2 regions of the Streptomyces sp. NPDC058457 genome follow, and region 2 is predicted to be linked to the other one. Evidence: riboswitches for the same ligand, from Rfam matches in the RefSeq annotation. Region 2 holds a riboswitch; the other holds the start of a gene.
What was found. Region 2 has a riboswitch for thiamine pyrophosphate ahead of thiC (phosphomethylpyrimidine synthase ThiC). Riboswitches for the same ligand answer to the same signal wherever they lie in the genome.
Positions count from the first base shown of each region.

Region 1 (7,518 bases), on a different contig from region 2:
GCACCTTCCCCCACGGCGTCACCGCGACCGTTCCCTCGACGGTCGCCGGGACCACGTTGTCGAAGCCGAGGAAGCGGGCCACGAACTCGTCCGCGGGCCGCTGCCAGACGTCGAGGGGCGTGCCGGACTGGGCGATCCGCCCGTCCCGCATCACCACCACCCGGTCGGCCAGTGCGAACGCCTCGCCCTGGTCGTGCGTCACGGCGAGCACGGTGGTGCCCAACCGCCCGAACAGCTCCCGGAGTTCGACCACGAGCCGCTCCCGCAGCGAGCGGTCGAGCTGCCCGAGGGGTTCGTCGAGCATCAGCAGCCGGGGCCGGGGCGCCAGCGCCCGCGCGAGCGCCACCCGCTGCTGCTCCCCGCCGGAGAGCCCGGCGACAGCCCGCCGGGCCGCCCCCGGAAGCCCCACCAGCTCCAGCAACTCGCCGACCCGCTCGGCCTGTTGTGCTTTCCCCGCACCGCGCATCCGGAGCCCGAAGGCCACGTTCCCGCCCACGTCCCGCTGCGGGAACAGCTGGTGGTCCTGGAACATCAGCCCGACCCCCCGCCGATGCGCCGGCACCCGCGTCTGGTCGTGTCCGTCGAGCAGCACCCGCCCGGAAGCCGGGGGTTGCAGCCCCGCGACCACCCGCAGCAGCGTCGACTTGCCGCTTCCGCTCGGCCCGAGCACACAGACCACCTCGTGCTCGGCGACCTCGAGATCGACGGCGTCCAGCACGGCCCGCCCGCCGAACCGCACGGTGGCCGCGTCGAGAGCCAGCAGCATCAGAACTCCCCCGTCCGGTCGGTCCGCAGCCGTTCGAGCACCAGCAGCGCCACCGCGCACACCACCATCAGAATCGTGGAAAGGGCCATCGCCTGGCCGTAGTTGAGATCACCGGGGCGGGACAGCAGCCGGGCCACGGCGACCGGCAGGGTCGGGTTGTCCGGCCGCGCGATGAACACCGTCGCGCCGAACTCCCCGAGCGACACCGCGAACGCGAACCCCGCCGCGATCAGCAGCGCCCGCCGCACCATCGGCAGATCGACCTCCCGCCACACCCGCCACGGCGCGGCCCCGAGCACGGCCGCCGCCTCCCGCAGCCGCTCGTCCACGGCCCGCAGCACGGGCAGCATGGTCCGTACGACGAACGGGACACCGACCAGCGCCTGGGCGAGCGGGACGAGGATCCAGGACTGGCGCAGATCCAGCGGCGGTCTGTCGAGCGCGATCAGGAACCCGAAGCCGACGGTCACCGCGGACACCCCGAGCGGCAGCATCAGCAGCGCGTCGAAGCCCCGGACCAGCCGCCCCGCGTCCCGCCGGGCCAGTACGGCGGCGGCGAGTCCGCCGATCACCACCGCGATGGCGGTGGCCGCGACCGCGTACTCCAGGGAATTGACCACCGACTCGATCGGCGCGACCAGGAAGGTCCCGCCGTCGGCGTCGCCCAGCGCCCGGTAGTACCCGAACCCCCCGTCCAGCGACCGCCGTACCAGCACGGCCAGCGGCAGCACGAGCAGGACGGCGATGGTGGCGAGGACTCCGGCGAGCAGCGCCCACTGCCCGGCCCCGCGCGGCCGGCGTGCCGTCACCGACGGGTCCACCAGCCGCAGCGCGCTCTCCCGCCGCCGTACCGTCCACGCGTGCACGGCGAGGATCGCGCCGACCGCGACGAACTGGACGATCGTGAGGACGGCGGCCGTGGAGAGGTCGAAGATCTCGGAGGTCTGCCGGTAGATCTCCACTTCGAGGGTGGAGAACGTCGGCCCGCCGAGGATCTGCACCACACCGAAGGAGGTGAAGGTGAACAGGAACACCATCAGCGCGGCGGCGGCCACGGCGGGCACGAGCGCGGGCAGCGTGACCTTCCGCCAGGCGCCCAGCGGGGAGGCCCCGAGCATCCGGGCGGCCTCCTCCTGCCGCGGGTCCAGCTGGGCCCACAGCCCGCCCACGGTCCGTACGACGACCGCGTAGTTGAAGAAGACGTGCGCCAGCAGGATGGCCCAGACGGTGGTGTCGAGCCGTACGCCCCACAACTCGTCCAGCAGCCCGCCCCGACCGACGAGCGCGAGGAAGGCGGTCCCCACCACGACCGTCGGCAGCACGAAGGGAACCGTCACCACGGCCCGCAGCACCTGCTTGCCGGGGAAGTCGAGGCGCGCGAAGACATGGGCGGCGGGCAGCGCGGCCAGCAGGGTCAGCGCGGTGGAGGCGAGCGCCTGCCAGGTGGTGAACCAGAGCACGTGCCGGATGTCGGACTGGCCGAGGACGTCGGCGATCCGCCCGAACCGCCAGACCCCGTCGGCCTTCAGGCCGCGCGTGACGATCGCCGCGACCGGCCAGGCGAAGAAGACGGCGAAGAACGCGACGGGCACGGCCATCAGCCCGAGCCGCGCCGCGCTCCCGCGCCTGCCGGCTGCTCCGGTTACTTCAGTACGAGTGACGTCCACGTCTTGACCCACTGGTCACGGCTGGCGGCGATCCTGTCGGGCGCCATGGTCTCGGGATCCTGGGCGGCGGGCCCGTACTTCGTGAACTCGGCAGGCACGCTCGCCCCCTTCACCACCGGGTACACGAACATGTTCAGCGGCATGTCCTCCTGGAACTCCCTGGAGACCAGGAAGTCGATGAGCGCCTTGCCGCCCTTGCTGTTCCCGGCGTTGCTCAGCAGCCCGGCGAACTCGATCTGCCGGAAGCAGGTGCCGGTCGCGACACCGGTGGGCGCGGTGCTGGGCTTCGGGTCGCCGTAGATCACCTCGGCGGGCGGCGAGGAGGCGTACGACACCACGAGCGGCCGGTCGCCGCCGGCCTTCTTCCCGCCGGCCGAGCCGGAGAACTCCTCGTTGTAGGCCTGCTCCCAGCCGTCGACGACCTTCACGCCGTTGGCCTTGAGCTGCTTCCAGTAGCCCTGCCAGCCGCTGTCCCCGTACTGCGCGGCCGAGCCGAGCAGGAACCCGAGCCCCGGCGAGGACGTGGACGCGTTCTCGGTGACGAGGAGGTTCTTGTACCGGGGCTTGACGAGGTCGGCGTACGACGTCGGCGGGGTCAGCTTGTGCTTGCTGAAGTACGCCTTGTCGTAGTTGACGCAGATGTCGCCGTAGTCGATGGGCGTGACCCGGTGCCTGGCCGCGTCGAGCTGGTACGCCGTACCGACCGTGTCGAGCCCCTTCGCCTCGTACGGCTGGAAGAGACCGTTGTCGAGGGCCCTGGAGAGCAGGGTGTTGTCGACGCCGAAGAAGACGTCGCCCTGCGGGTTGTCCTTGGTCAGGATCGCCTTGTTGACGGCCTGCCCGGCGTCACCGTCCTTGAGGACCTTGACCTGGTAGCCGGACTGCTTCTCGAAGTCCTGGAGCACGTTCTTGGAGACGGCCCACGAGTCGTGGCTGACGAGGGTGATGGTCTTTGACTCGGCCCCGCTTCCCGAGGACGAGGACGAGCACGCGGACAGCGTCACGAGCCCGAGCCCGACCGCCGCGGCCACGAAGGTTCTGGTGTGCATGGTGTGCACTGGTGTTCTTCCTCCTGGAGTTGACCAGGAAGAGACGCGGCCCTGCCCGCGGTGTGCGGGCAGGGCGCAACAGCTTGAGTGATGACCGAACTTCCTACCCAGAATGACCTGGGCGAGGTTCAGAGGGTCTGCGGCCCGGTTGCCGCACTCTCAGCGCTGTGGCGCTCCCCTGTCGGATTATGAAGATGTGTTGGCCAGATCCTACCGCTCGGTGCCTACGGCGGTTACCTCTCGGTCGCCGCGAGCTGACCACAGGCGCCGTCGATCTCCTGACCCCGGGTGTCCCGGACGGTGACGGGCACACCATGCGCCTCGATCGCCTCGACGAACGCCTTCTCGTCCTCGGGCCGCGACGCGGTCCACTTCGAACCCGGCGTCGGGTTCAGCGGGATGAGGTTGACGTGCACGGGCTTGCCCTTGAGCAGCCGGCCCAGCCGGTCCCCGCGCCAGGCCTGGTCGTTGATGTCGCGGATGAGCGCGTACTCGATCGACAACCGCCGCCCGCTCTTCTCGACGTACTCGAACCCGGCGTCGAGGACCTCGCGCACCTTCCACCGCGTGTTCACGGGGACGAGGGTGTCGCGCAGTTCGTCGTCGGGGGCGTGCAGCGAGATCGCGAGCCGGCACTTGAAGCCCTCGTCGGCGAACCGGTGGATGGCCGGGACGAGTCCGACGGTCGAGACGGTGATCCCGCGCTGCGAGAGCCCGAGCCCGTCCGGGGCGGGGTCGGTCAGCGCGCGGATGGCTCCGACCACCCGCTTGTAGTTGGCGAGCGGCTCCCCCATCCCCATGAAGACGATGTTGGACAGCCGCGCGGGCCCGCCGGGCACCTCACCGTCCCGGAGCGCCCGCATCCCGTCGACGATCTGGTGCACGATCTCCGCGGTGGACAGATTGCGGTCCAGCCCCGCCTGCCCGGTCGCGCAGAACGGGCAGTTCATCCCGCATCCCGCCTGTGAGCTGATGCACATGGTCACCCGGTCCGGGTAACGCATCAGCACCGACTCGACGAGCGTCCCGTCGAAGAGCTTCCACAGCGTCTTGCGGGTCGTCCCCTCGTCGGTCGACAGATGCCGTACGACGGTCATCAGCTCGGGGAACAGCGCCTCCCGCAGCTTGTCCCGCGAGGCGGCCGGGATGTCCGTCCACTGCTCGGGGTCGTGCGCGTACCGCGCGAAGTAGTGCTGCGAGAGCTGCTTGGCACGAAACGGCTTCTCCCCGACCTCGGCCACCGCGTCCTTGCGCTCGGCGGGCGAGAGATCAGCGAGATGCCGCGGCGGCTTCTTGGCTCCGCGCGGCGCGACGAAAGTGAGTTCTCCGGGCTTAGGCATAACCCAACCAGTGTCGCAGATCAACTGCGGTGGCCCGCGACCGTGGATTCGGCAGGGGTCCAGGGGCTCAGCGCACGGCGGTGGTGATGATGGCGAGGAGGGCGCCGAAGGGGTCGAGGAACATGGCGAAGCGGCCGATGCCCGGGGCCTCGGTGACCGGGATGAGGACGGTGGCTCCGGCCTCGGTGGCCCTGGCGAGCGTGGCGTCGCAGTCGGTCACCTCGAAGTACGGGTGCCATTTCGGCGTCGATCCGGCGTCGAGGTTGGCCTGGGGCAGTTGCATCAGCCCGCCGTGGGCCGCCGCCGGGCCGCCGCCCGCCGGGGTGAGGACCGTGTAGGTCAGTTCCGGGCCCATCGGCACATCGCGGGTCTGCCAGGAGAAGACCGACTCGTAGAACGATTTCGCCGCGCCGGCGTCGGTGGTGTACAGCTCCGTCCTGGCCAGGCTGCCGGGGACCGCGACGAGGTCCAGGCCCTTTGTGTCGCCCGGCTGCCAGACCGCGAAGTCCGCTCCGGTGGGGTCGACGAAGGCGGCCGCCCGCCCGAAGGCGAAGACGTCCGCCGGGGCGATCCGGACGCTGCCGCCCGCCTGTTCCACGGCCTTGGCGGTGGCGTCGGCGTCCGGGGTGTGGAAGTACACCCGCCAGGACGCGCTCGCGCCCGCCTCGGTGAGCGGGCCGATCCCGGCGACCGTTCCGCCGTCCTGTTCGAAGAAGCCGTAGCCGCCCGCCTCCGGTCCGGCCGACCGGTGCTCCCAGCCGAAGACGGCGGAGTAGAAGGCGGCGCTCGCGTCAGTGTCGGGGGTGCCCACGTCGAGCCAGTTCGGAGCGCCGGGAACATACTGGGTTGTCAGCATTGCGGGGTCCTCCTCGGCCGTCTGCGGCCGCCTTCGCTCACCAGGTCACGGGCAGCGTACGCGGTCCCCGGATCAGGCCCTGGCGCTGGAACTCGACCTCCTCGGGGGGTACGGCCAGGCGGATGCCGGGGAAACGGGAGAGCACCGAGCCGATCATGGTCTCGGCCTCCATGCGGGCCATGATCGCGGCCATGCAGTGGTGGGGGCCGTGGCCGAAGGCCAGGTGGGGGCCGTTGGCGCGGTCGAAGTCCAGGTCGTCCGGGTCGTCGAAGACGGCGGGGTCGCGGTTGGCGGCGACGTAGGCGTTGTAGACGACCTCGCCGGCCCGGATCAGCTGGCCGCCGACCTCGACGTCCTCGACGGCGACGCGCGGGATGCCGACGCCGTTGCGGTGCGGGACGTAGCGGAACAGCTCGTCCACCGCCTTGGGGAGCAGCTCCGGCTCGCGGCGCAGCCGGTCCAGGTGCTTGGGGTGGGTGAGCAGCGCGTACATCATCGAGCCGCTGTTGTTGCGGACCGCGTGCCCTCCGCTGACCTGGATGGCGGTGGCCAGGGAGATCGCCTCGTCGCCGGTGATCTCGCCGTCCGCGGTGGCCTGGGCCAGCACCCCGGCGAGGTCGTCGCGGGGCTCCTCGCGGCGGCTCTGCAGCAGCTCGGCGATCCGGGCCCGGGTGGTCCGGGCGGCCTCCCGGGCGCGCGCTTCCGCGTCGGGGCCCGCGGAGAGCAGCGCCTCGCCGGTGGCCGCCCAGCGGTGCCAGTCCTTCTCGTCGATGCCGAGGAAGTCACGGATCACGGCGATGGGGAAGGGGCCGTGCAGATACTCCATGAGGTCGGCCGGTGGGCCCGCGGCCTCCATGGTGTCGAGGAGTTCGCCGGCCCGGCGCTCCGCCATCGGCCGCAGCCGCTGCATGGCCCGCCCGGTGAAGGCCCGGGCGACGACCCGGCGCAGCCGGTTGTGCCGGGGCGGGTCGATGTACTGGAGGCCGGCCGTCTGGGAGGCCACGGGCGCCGGGCGCATGCTGGTGATGTCGCGGCCGACGACCGACTCCCGGGAGAAACGCGGGTCGGAGGTGACGAAGCGGACGTCCTCGTACCGGGTGACCAGCCAGGCGTCCCCCTCGCCGTGCGCGAGTCTGATGCGGGTGACGGGCTCGTCGCGCAGCAGCTCGTCCAGGAACGGGTCCGGGTCGAGCGCGGGCAGATCGTCGACGGGCCAGAACCGCACCGGCGGAGGAGGCGTGGTCGGGGACGGGGTGGAGGCCGGGGCCGGGTCGAGGGGCATGGGCACACTCCCTGCACGCACGTCGGAGGACACCGCGTCCTCACAGGGAGTCTCCCTCTGACCGGCCTGACCATGCGATTTCTGCTGCGTCATCCGGGGCCGACATGCCGCCGAGCCCCCGCCCTGTGAAGGACGGGGGCTCGCCTACGACAGCTGTACGTCAGCCACTGCCGACGTGTCTGTAGATCAGCCGCTCCCGGCGAAGCAGATCAGCCGCTGCCGACGAACAGCACCATCAACAGCCACACCACCGGAGCCGTCGGCAGCAGCGAGTCCAAGCGGTCCATGATGCCGCCGTGGCCCGGGAGCAGCGTGCCCATGTCCTTGATGCCCAGGTCCCGCTTGATCATGGACTCGCCGAGGTCGCCGAGCGTGGCGCTGGCCGCGACCGCGAGGCCCAGCAGCAGGCCCTGCCACCAGGTACCGTCGTCGATCAGGAACTGCATGCACAGCGCGCCCGCGACCATCGCGAACAGCACCGCGCCGACCAGGCCCTCGCGGGTCTTGCCGGGGCTGATGCGCGGGGCCAGCTTGTGGCTGCCGAAGCGCCAGCCGACC
Region 1 is NZ_JBHXLU010000015.1:125,366-132,883, forward strand. Features, by position in the region: gene ACFWPS_RS15330 (ABC transporter ATP-binding protein) at 1-766, opposite strand, end outside; gene ACFWPS_RS15335 (ABC transporter permease) at 766-2,364, opposite strand; gene ACFWPS_RS15340 (thiamine ABC transporter substrate binding subunit) at 2,409-3,482, opposite strand; TPP riboswitch at 3,565-3,672, opposite strand; gene rlmN (23S rRNA (adenine(2503)-C(2))-methyltransferase RlmN) at 3,716-4,822, opposite strand; gene ACFWPS_RS15350 (VOC family protein) at 4,890-5,678, opposite strand; gene ACFWPS_RS15355 (cytochrome P450) at 5,716-6,960, opposite strand; gene ACFWPS_RS15360 (phosphatidate cytidylyltransferase) at 7,170-7,518, opposite strand, start outside.
Region 1: another riboswitch for thiamine pyrophosphate. It lies ahead of ACFWPS_RS15340 (thiamine ABC transporter substrate binding subunit); the one in region 2 lies ahead of thiC (phosphomethylpyrimidine synthase ThiC).

Region 2 (7,518 bases):
TTGTGATCTCCCGTGTACGTTCAGCAAGATTTGACCACCATCAAAGGGATAAAACCCGGCCAGTCGGTGTCATATGACGGGGTAGGCAATGCGCGAGTCCGTACAAGCAGAAGTCATGATGAGCTTTCTCGTCTCGGAGGAGCTCTCCTTCCGCATCCCCGTGGAGTTGCGCTACGAGACCTGTGATCCCTATGCCGTCCGGCTCACCTTCCACCTGCCCGGGGACGCGCCGGTGACCTGGGCCTTCGGCCGCGAGCTGCTGATCGACGGGGTGGGGCGGCCGTGCGGCGAGGGTGATGTGCACATCGCGCCCGCCGATGCCGAGGTGCTGGGCGAGGTACTCATCCGGCTTCAGGTCGGCGGCGACCAGGCGGTGTTCCGGTCCTCCGCACCTCCGTTGGTGGCTTTCCTCGACCGAACGGACAAGCTGGTGCCGCTCGGCCAGGAGGGCTCGCTCGCCGACTTCGACGCCCATCTCGACGAGGCCCTGGACCGCATCCTGGCCGAGGAGCAGAGTGCCGGCTGAAGCGTTACGGCACAGGGCGCACGCCGCTCCGACGAGTCGCGTGAGGACGCGCAGGAACGCTTCTGCGTGTTCGGCGCCGACCCCCAGCCGGAACGCTTCTCCTCATGTGGACCGCCCGTGTCTCACCTCGTGCCTCGTGGATGGCCTCCTCCCGGGCCGTCCACTGCGCCTCACCGCTTCCGGCGCCGTCCCCGCCCGCCGCGTCCCGCGGCCGGCGCGGCCTCCACGGGCACGGCTGTCTCCGTGCCCGGCCGGTCGGCGGACACCACCAGGGCCGCGAGCAGCGTGGTGACCGGCACCGAGGCGACCAGGCCGATCGAGCCGACCAGGGTGCGCACGATCTCCTCGGCGACCAGCTCGCTGTTGGCGACCGTGGCCACACTGCTCTGCGCGATCGAGAAGAGCAGCAGCAGCGGTAGCGCGGCACCCGCATAAGCCAGCACGAGGGTGTTGACGACGGACGCGATGTGGTCACGGCCGATGCGGATGCCCGCCCGGTACAGCCCGCGCCAGCCCATCGTCGGGTTGGCCTCGTGCAGTTCCCAGACGGCCGAGGTCTGGGTCACCGTCACGTCGTCCAGGACACCCAGCGAGCCGATGATGACACCGGCCAGCAGCAGACCGCTCATGTCGATCGACGGATACAGGCCGTGGATCAGGCCGGTGTTGTCGTCGGTGTTGCCGGTGAGCGCGGCCCAGTCGATGAACTCCGAGCCGAGCAGGCCGATCAGACACAGCGAGACCAGCGTGCCGAGCACCGCCACCGAGGTCCGGGCCGACAGCCCGTGGCAGATGTACAGGGCGATCAGCATGATGGCGCTCGACCCGACCACCGCCATCAGCAGCGGGTTCGATCCCTGCAGGATTCCCGGCAGGATGAACAGGGTCAGCACCAGGAAGCTGACCGCCAGCGCGACCAGCGCCATCACACCGCGCAGCCGGCCCACCACCACCACGGCGAGTGCGAAGATCCCGGCCAGCAGTGCCATCGGGAACTTCCGGTTCACGTCGGTGACCGAGTACTGCAGGTCCTTGGGTGCGGAGGGTTCGTACGCGGCCACGACCTTCTCACCCTCGTGCAACTGCCGCGACTGATCGGGCTGCACGATCTCGGTGAAGGTACGGCCCTTGTCCTTGCCGACGTCGACCCGGACCGTGGCCTTCTTGCAGGTGCCGCCCTCCTCCTTCGAGGAAGTGCCGTCGGTGGTGGAGGTGTCTCCGGTCGAGCCGCCGCCGGAGGCGTTGACCGACTTGCAGCTGACCGAGACGACCTTGGTGACCGTCGCCGCCTGCGTCTGGCGGTCGAAGCCGACGCCGGTGCGCTCGTGCGACGGGGCACCGCCGGGCCACAGCACCACCAGGCCGACCACGACCGCGGCGGTGAAGGGGATCAGGATGGCCGCGATGACCTTGCGCAGATGCTTGGAGACGGGCGCGGCAGGGCCGTGGCTGTGGCTGTGTCCGTGCGAGTGGCCGTGACCACCGCCGGGCCCGGAGCCGCTCTGGCCGGTACTCGGACCGGGCGAATGGCCATGGGCCTCCCCGTGGCCGTGGGCTTGGCCGTTGTCGTGATGGCGGGCGTGGCTGAGAGCGTGCCCCTGGTCGTACGGCTCGCCCTGCCCGTGGATGTGTCCGTCACCGGCACCATGGCCCCCGTGGCCGGATCCGCCGCCCTGCGTGGCGCCGTTGCCGCGCCGCGGGTCTGGGGGCGGATAGGGGTGCTGCTGTGTCGAGGTCACCGCCCGATCATCGCAAGAACGGCAGGGGCCCTCTGTTCACCGCGCCCGAATTGACGCTAGCGTGGAGGCACCTTTGCACACGCGGGAGCTCGGAGCACCGGGCTGAGAGGGCGCTGACCTCCGTATTCGCGACGTTTCACGTGGAACGAGTGATGTTTCACAGGAAACGCCGCCCGACGGAAGCCGCTGCGTCGACCGCCGAACCTGTTACCGGGTAATGCCGGCGTAGGGAGTAGGTCTCATGACCAACAAGGACGCGCGCACGCCTGCCTTCAGCCAGGACGAACAGCCCATTATGGGCGAAACGCCCCAGGAGGCCGGGAAGTCCATCGGCTGGCACAAGGGGTATGTCGAGGGCTCCCGCCCCGACCTCCGGGTGCCGGTCCGTCAGGTGCACCTCACCAACGGGCAGTCGGTCACGCTCTACGACACCTCCGGCCCGTACACCGATCCGCTCGTCGAGACCGACGTCCGCAGGGGCCTGCCGCCGCTGCGGGAGAACTGGATCACCGCCCGCGGCGACACCGCCGAGTACGCGGGCCGGCCCGTCCGTCCCGAGGACGACGGGATCAAGCACACCTCGCCGCGAGGTGGCCTGCGCAACCTGGACGCGGTCTTCCCGGGCCGCCCGCGCCAGCCGCGCCGCAGCCGGGACGGCGAGGCGGTGACGCAGCTCGCGTACGCCCGCCGGGGCGAGATCACCCCGGAGATGGAGTACGTGGCCGTCCGCGAGAACGTTTCTCCCGAGGTGGTCCGCGAGGAGATCGCGGCGGGCAGGGCCGTACTGCCCGCCAACGTCAACCACCCGGAGATCGAGCCGATGATCATCGGCAAGCGGTTCCTGGTGAAGGTCAACGCCAACATCGGCAACTCCGCGGTCACTTCCTCCATCGAGGAGGAGGTCGAGAAGATGACCTGGGCGACCCGCTGGGGCGCCGACACGGTCATGGACCTCTCCACCGGCCGCAACATCCACACCACCCGCGAGTGGGTGCTGCGCAACTCCCCCGTCCCCATCGGTACGGTGCCGCTCTACCAGGCCCTGGAGAAGGTCGACGGCAGGGCCGAGGAACTGACCTGGGAGATCTACAAGGACACGGTCGTCGAACAGGCCGAGCAGGGCGTGGACTACATGACCGTCCACGCGGGCGTGCGCCTCCCGTACGTGCCGCTCACCGCCAACCGCAAGACCGGCATCGTCTCGCGCGGCGGCTCGATCATGGCGGCCTGGTGCCTGGCGCACCACAAGGAGTCGTTCCTGTACGAGAACTTCGAGGAACTCTGCGAGATCCTCGCCGCCTACGACGTCACGTACTCCCTGGGCGACGGTCTGCGCCCCGGCTCCATCGCGGACGCCAACGACGAGGCGCAGTTCGCGGAGTTGCGCACGCTCGGGGAACTCAACCGGATCGCGAAGCGTTTCCATGTACAGACGATGATCGAGGGCCCGGGCCATGTCCCGATGCACAAGATCAAGGAGAACATCGACCTTCAGCAGGAGATCTGCGATGAAGCTCCGTTCTATACGCTCGGCCCGCTGACCACGGACGTCGCGCCGGCGTACGACCACATCACCTCCGGTATCGGTGCCGCGATGATCGCCTGGTGGGGCACGGCGATGCTCTGCTACGTCACGCCCAAGGAGCACCTGGGCCTGCCCAACCGGGACGACGTCAAGACCGGCGTCATCACCTACAAGATCGCCGCCCATGCGGCCGACCTCGCCAAGGGCCACCCGGGTGCACAGGAGTGGGACGACGCGCTGTCCGACGCCCGCTTCGAGTTCCGGTGGGAGGACCAGTTCAACCTCGCCCTGGACCCGGACACGGCCCGCGAGTTCCACGACGAGACACTTCCGGCGGAGCCGGCGAAGACGGCCCACTTCTGCTCGATGTGCGGGCCGAAGTTCTGCTCGATGAAGATTAGCCAAAGCATCACAGAGCGGTTCGGTGGCGCGGCGGCCGAGGGGGCGTCGCCCGAGGAGATCGCGGAGGGGATGCTCCAGAAGTCGAAGGAGTTCGCGGCGAGCGGGAACCGGGTCTACCTGCCGATCGCCGACTGACGCCGTGACGCGGTGCTCCCTTGAGGGAAAGGTTGGGAGCACCGCCACGTCAGAGCTTCACGCCGTTGGCCTGTGACGAAACTCGCTGGAGTCAGTGGGTGAATCGGCAGCTGCTATTGCGGACGCATCAGGTTCAGGTCCTCGCCCCATGCATCCAGAACCGCGCCGTGCCCTGCACGTCGGGCCGCTGCCTCGACACGGCCGAAGAGGCTCCGCTGCAAGGGCACCTCGCCTGTTGCTGAGATGCGGGCCAAGGTGTCCAGCAGCGAATCGGTGTCCCAACCGGGCAGCGGGTAGCGGGCGAGTTCCCACTCCAGGTACTTGTTGTACGGACGGGGGCGCCGGTCGAGCGCGAAGAGCAACTCCAACAGACTACCGATGCTGTCGGCAGCGTCGAGGCGGGCGGCGAAGGGATGCCCATCGCGGTCGTTCTTGACGGAGCGGTAGACAGAGTTGGTGTAGGCGTCGAGCCACTCTCCGGCGTCCCGGAAAGCCTCATCGACGCCGAGCCGGGCTTTGGCGGCCAGGATCTGGGCAATGCCTCCGTCGAGCCGGTCGAGCACGATCTGGGAGCGGGCCAGGGCGTAGCGTTCGAAGCCAGGCATTCCTGCAGTCCGGAATTCAGCAAGCGGGAGGATGACGAGGTCGAGCTCGGCTGTGCGATGGTCGGCGAACCGAGTGAGATCCGTTGCTGCGTCGTCAGCGACGACGACGTATAGGTCGTGATCGGAGTACCTCGTCGGCATGCCTTCATGGGCCTGAGATCCCTTGAGCACGAGCCCGACAACGTGGTGGTCAGCTGTGGCGAGTTCGACGAACGCACGGTAGGTGATGAGCTGCTGAGCAGCCATTGCGTGATCTCCGGTGAAGTAGTGACGGCTACGCCTGTCAGGCGGCCCCGCCTGCCGGAGTCGCCTCAACCCGTCTGCGGGGCCCTGGCCGCCGCTCAGAAGATCAATGCACGTGTGAACCGTACCGTCCGACTGTCCGAGGAGTGCTCAGTTTGAGTCGGCGTACAAGCTGGGGGCCATCCTGAAGGGGATACGACGACAGCCTCATCCCAGGCTCCGCGAGTGACTCCGGCCCGAACCTGTTCTCGATGAAGATCTCGCAGGACATCCGTCGCGAGCACGGCGGGAGTCGGGCCGAGGTTGAGGCGGGGATGGCTCAGAAGTCGAAGGAGTTCGCGGCCGCGGGCAACCGGGTGTATCTGCCGATCGCGGACTGAGGGCGGGCCCGGGAGTGTGCCGGCGGTTCGGGAAGCGGGCTCCGGCACACTGCCCCGGCTATCGGGCTCGCCATGCCTCGACGTGGGCCAGCACGTACGCGGCGAGTTCGGGTGGTCACCGTCGAGCGGACCACGCGCACCTTGTGACGGACCTTCATGGACGGACCGTCACAGGGGGACGGTAGTGCCTCTCATGGGACCAGGACGAGTTTTCCGGTGGTGCGGCCGGCCTCGATCGCGCGGTGGGCCTCGGCGGCCTCGGACAGCGGGTAGGTGTCCTGGACGAGTACCCGCAGCCGGCCCGCCTCGATACGTTCCGTGATCCGTTCCAGCAGCTCACCGGAGGGAGCAGCAGTGACCCATACGTAGCGCATCCCGCGCTCGGCCGCCTGGAGTTCGTCCGTTCCCGGGTCGATCGACGCACCGACGAGCAGGCCGCCGGGGCGCAGCACATCGAGGGAGCGCGGTCCGTAGGAGCCGCCGACCAGGTCCAGGACCGTGTCCACCGGAGCCACGGCGGACTCGAAGCCGGTGGTCGTGTAGTCGATCAGCTCGTCGGCACCCAGCCCGCGCAGCAGGTCGTGCCGGCCGGCCCGGGCGGTGCCGATGACGTACGCCCCCAGCTCCTTGGCCAGCTGCACCGCGACATGGCCGACGCCACCGGCCGCCGCATGGATCAGCACTCGGTCACCGGGCCGGACCCGCGCCAGCACGGCCAGCGCCTGCCAGGCGGTCACCGCGGCCAGGGGGACGGCACCCGCGACCGCCAGATCCACGTTCCCGGGAGCAGGGGCCAGCGCCTCGGCCGATGCGGCGGTGAACTCGGCGTACGCACCGCGCCGGGAGACCGGCAGCATGCCGTACACCCTGTCGCCCGGGGCGAACCGTGTCACGCCCTCGCCTGCCCGCTCGACGACACCGGCGACATCGTTGCCCGGCGTCCACGGCAGCTCGACCAGCTCCGGCACCCGGCCGGAGCGGAGCACCGCGTCGCCGGGATTGACCCCGGCCCCGGCGACCCGCAGCAGCACCTCGCCGGGGCCCGGTTCCGGTATGCCGGTCTCGGCGTACTCCAGCGTCTCGGGACCACCGAACACGGACTGGACGACGGCATGCATACGGACGGACATCAGACCAAGGCTCCTCGGCGGCGGGCGGCGGGCGGCGGGCGGCGGGCGGCGGGTGGCGGCGGGTGGCGGCGGGGCGCGGCGGTCGCGGCGCGTTCCATGCTCGGTCCCGGCAACTGTCCTGTGGAAGTAGGCACTTTCCTGATATCGAGGTTCCTCATGGATACCGGCTTCGACCTGAGAGAACACGGCGGCGTGGACGTCTTCCTGCGCGACTGCCCCACCCGTGCCGTGCTGGACGTGATCGCCGGCAAGTGGACCATGCTGGTGCTGGTGGCCCTTGCGGACGGTCGGCCCATTCGGTTCGCGGAGCTGCGCAGACGGCTGGACGGTGTGACGCCGAAGGTGCTGACGCAGACCCTGCGCGCGCTGGAGCGGGAGGGACTGCTGACCCGCACGGTGTATCCGACGGTGCCGCCGCGGGTGGAGTACCGGCTGACCCGGCTGGGCCAGGAGGCGGGCGGGCTCGTGCAGCGCATCACCGACTGGTCGCAGGCGAACGTCGCCGCCATGCAGGCGGCGCGGGAGGAGTTCGACGGGCGCTCCGCCCGCCGGCTCCCCGGCGCGGCCTCGTAGACCGGGTGTCCGGCCTGCGCCCCCTGGCCGGGGGCGCAAGCCGGGTCATTCCGGCTGGTGTTCCGGGCCTCCGAAGTCCGGGCTGGTGTAGTCCGGGCTGGTGAAGCTCGGGCGGGGGGCGGGGGCGGTACCGTCGTCGGTGCTGAAGCCGGGACGGTCGTAACCGAGTCGTGGCATCCGGCCCGCCGGACTCGACGGGGCGGTGTGGCGCAGTCCGGCCGTGCCGGTGTCGGTGGCCAGTGCTTCCCGCAGGAAGGGCA
Region 2 is NZ_JBHXLU010000010.1:9,411-16,928, reverse strand. Features, by position in the region: gene ACFWPS_RS10970 (SsgA family sporulation/cell division regulator) at 89-526, shown strand; gene ACFWPS_RS10965 (YibE/F family protein) at 697-2,265, opposite strand; TPP riboswitch at 2,337-2,514, shown strand; gene thiC (phosphomethylpyrimidine synthase ThiC) at 2,507-4,327, shown strand; gene ACFWPS_RS10955 (hypothetical protein) at 4,441-5,178, opposite strand; partial or broken gene ACFWPS_RS10950 (phosphomethylpyrimidine synthase ThiC) at 5,364-5,555, shown strand; gene ACFWPS_RS10945 (NADP-dependent oxidoreductase) at 5,747-6,685, opposite strand; gene ACFWPS_RS10940 (winged helix-turn-helix transcriptional regulator) at 6,842-7,258, shown strand; gene ACFWPS_RS10935 (hypothetical protein) at 7,304-7,518, opposite strand, start outside.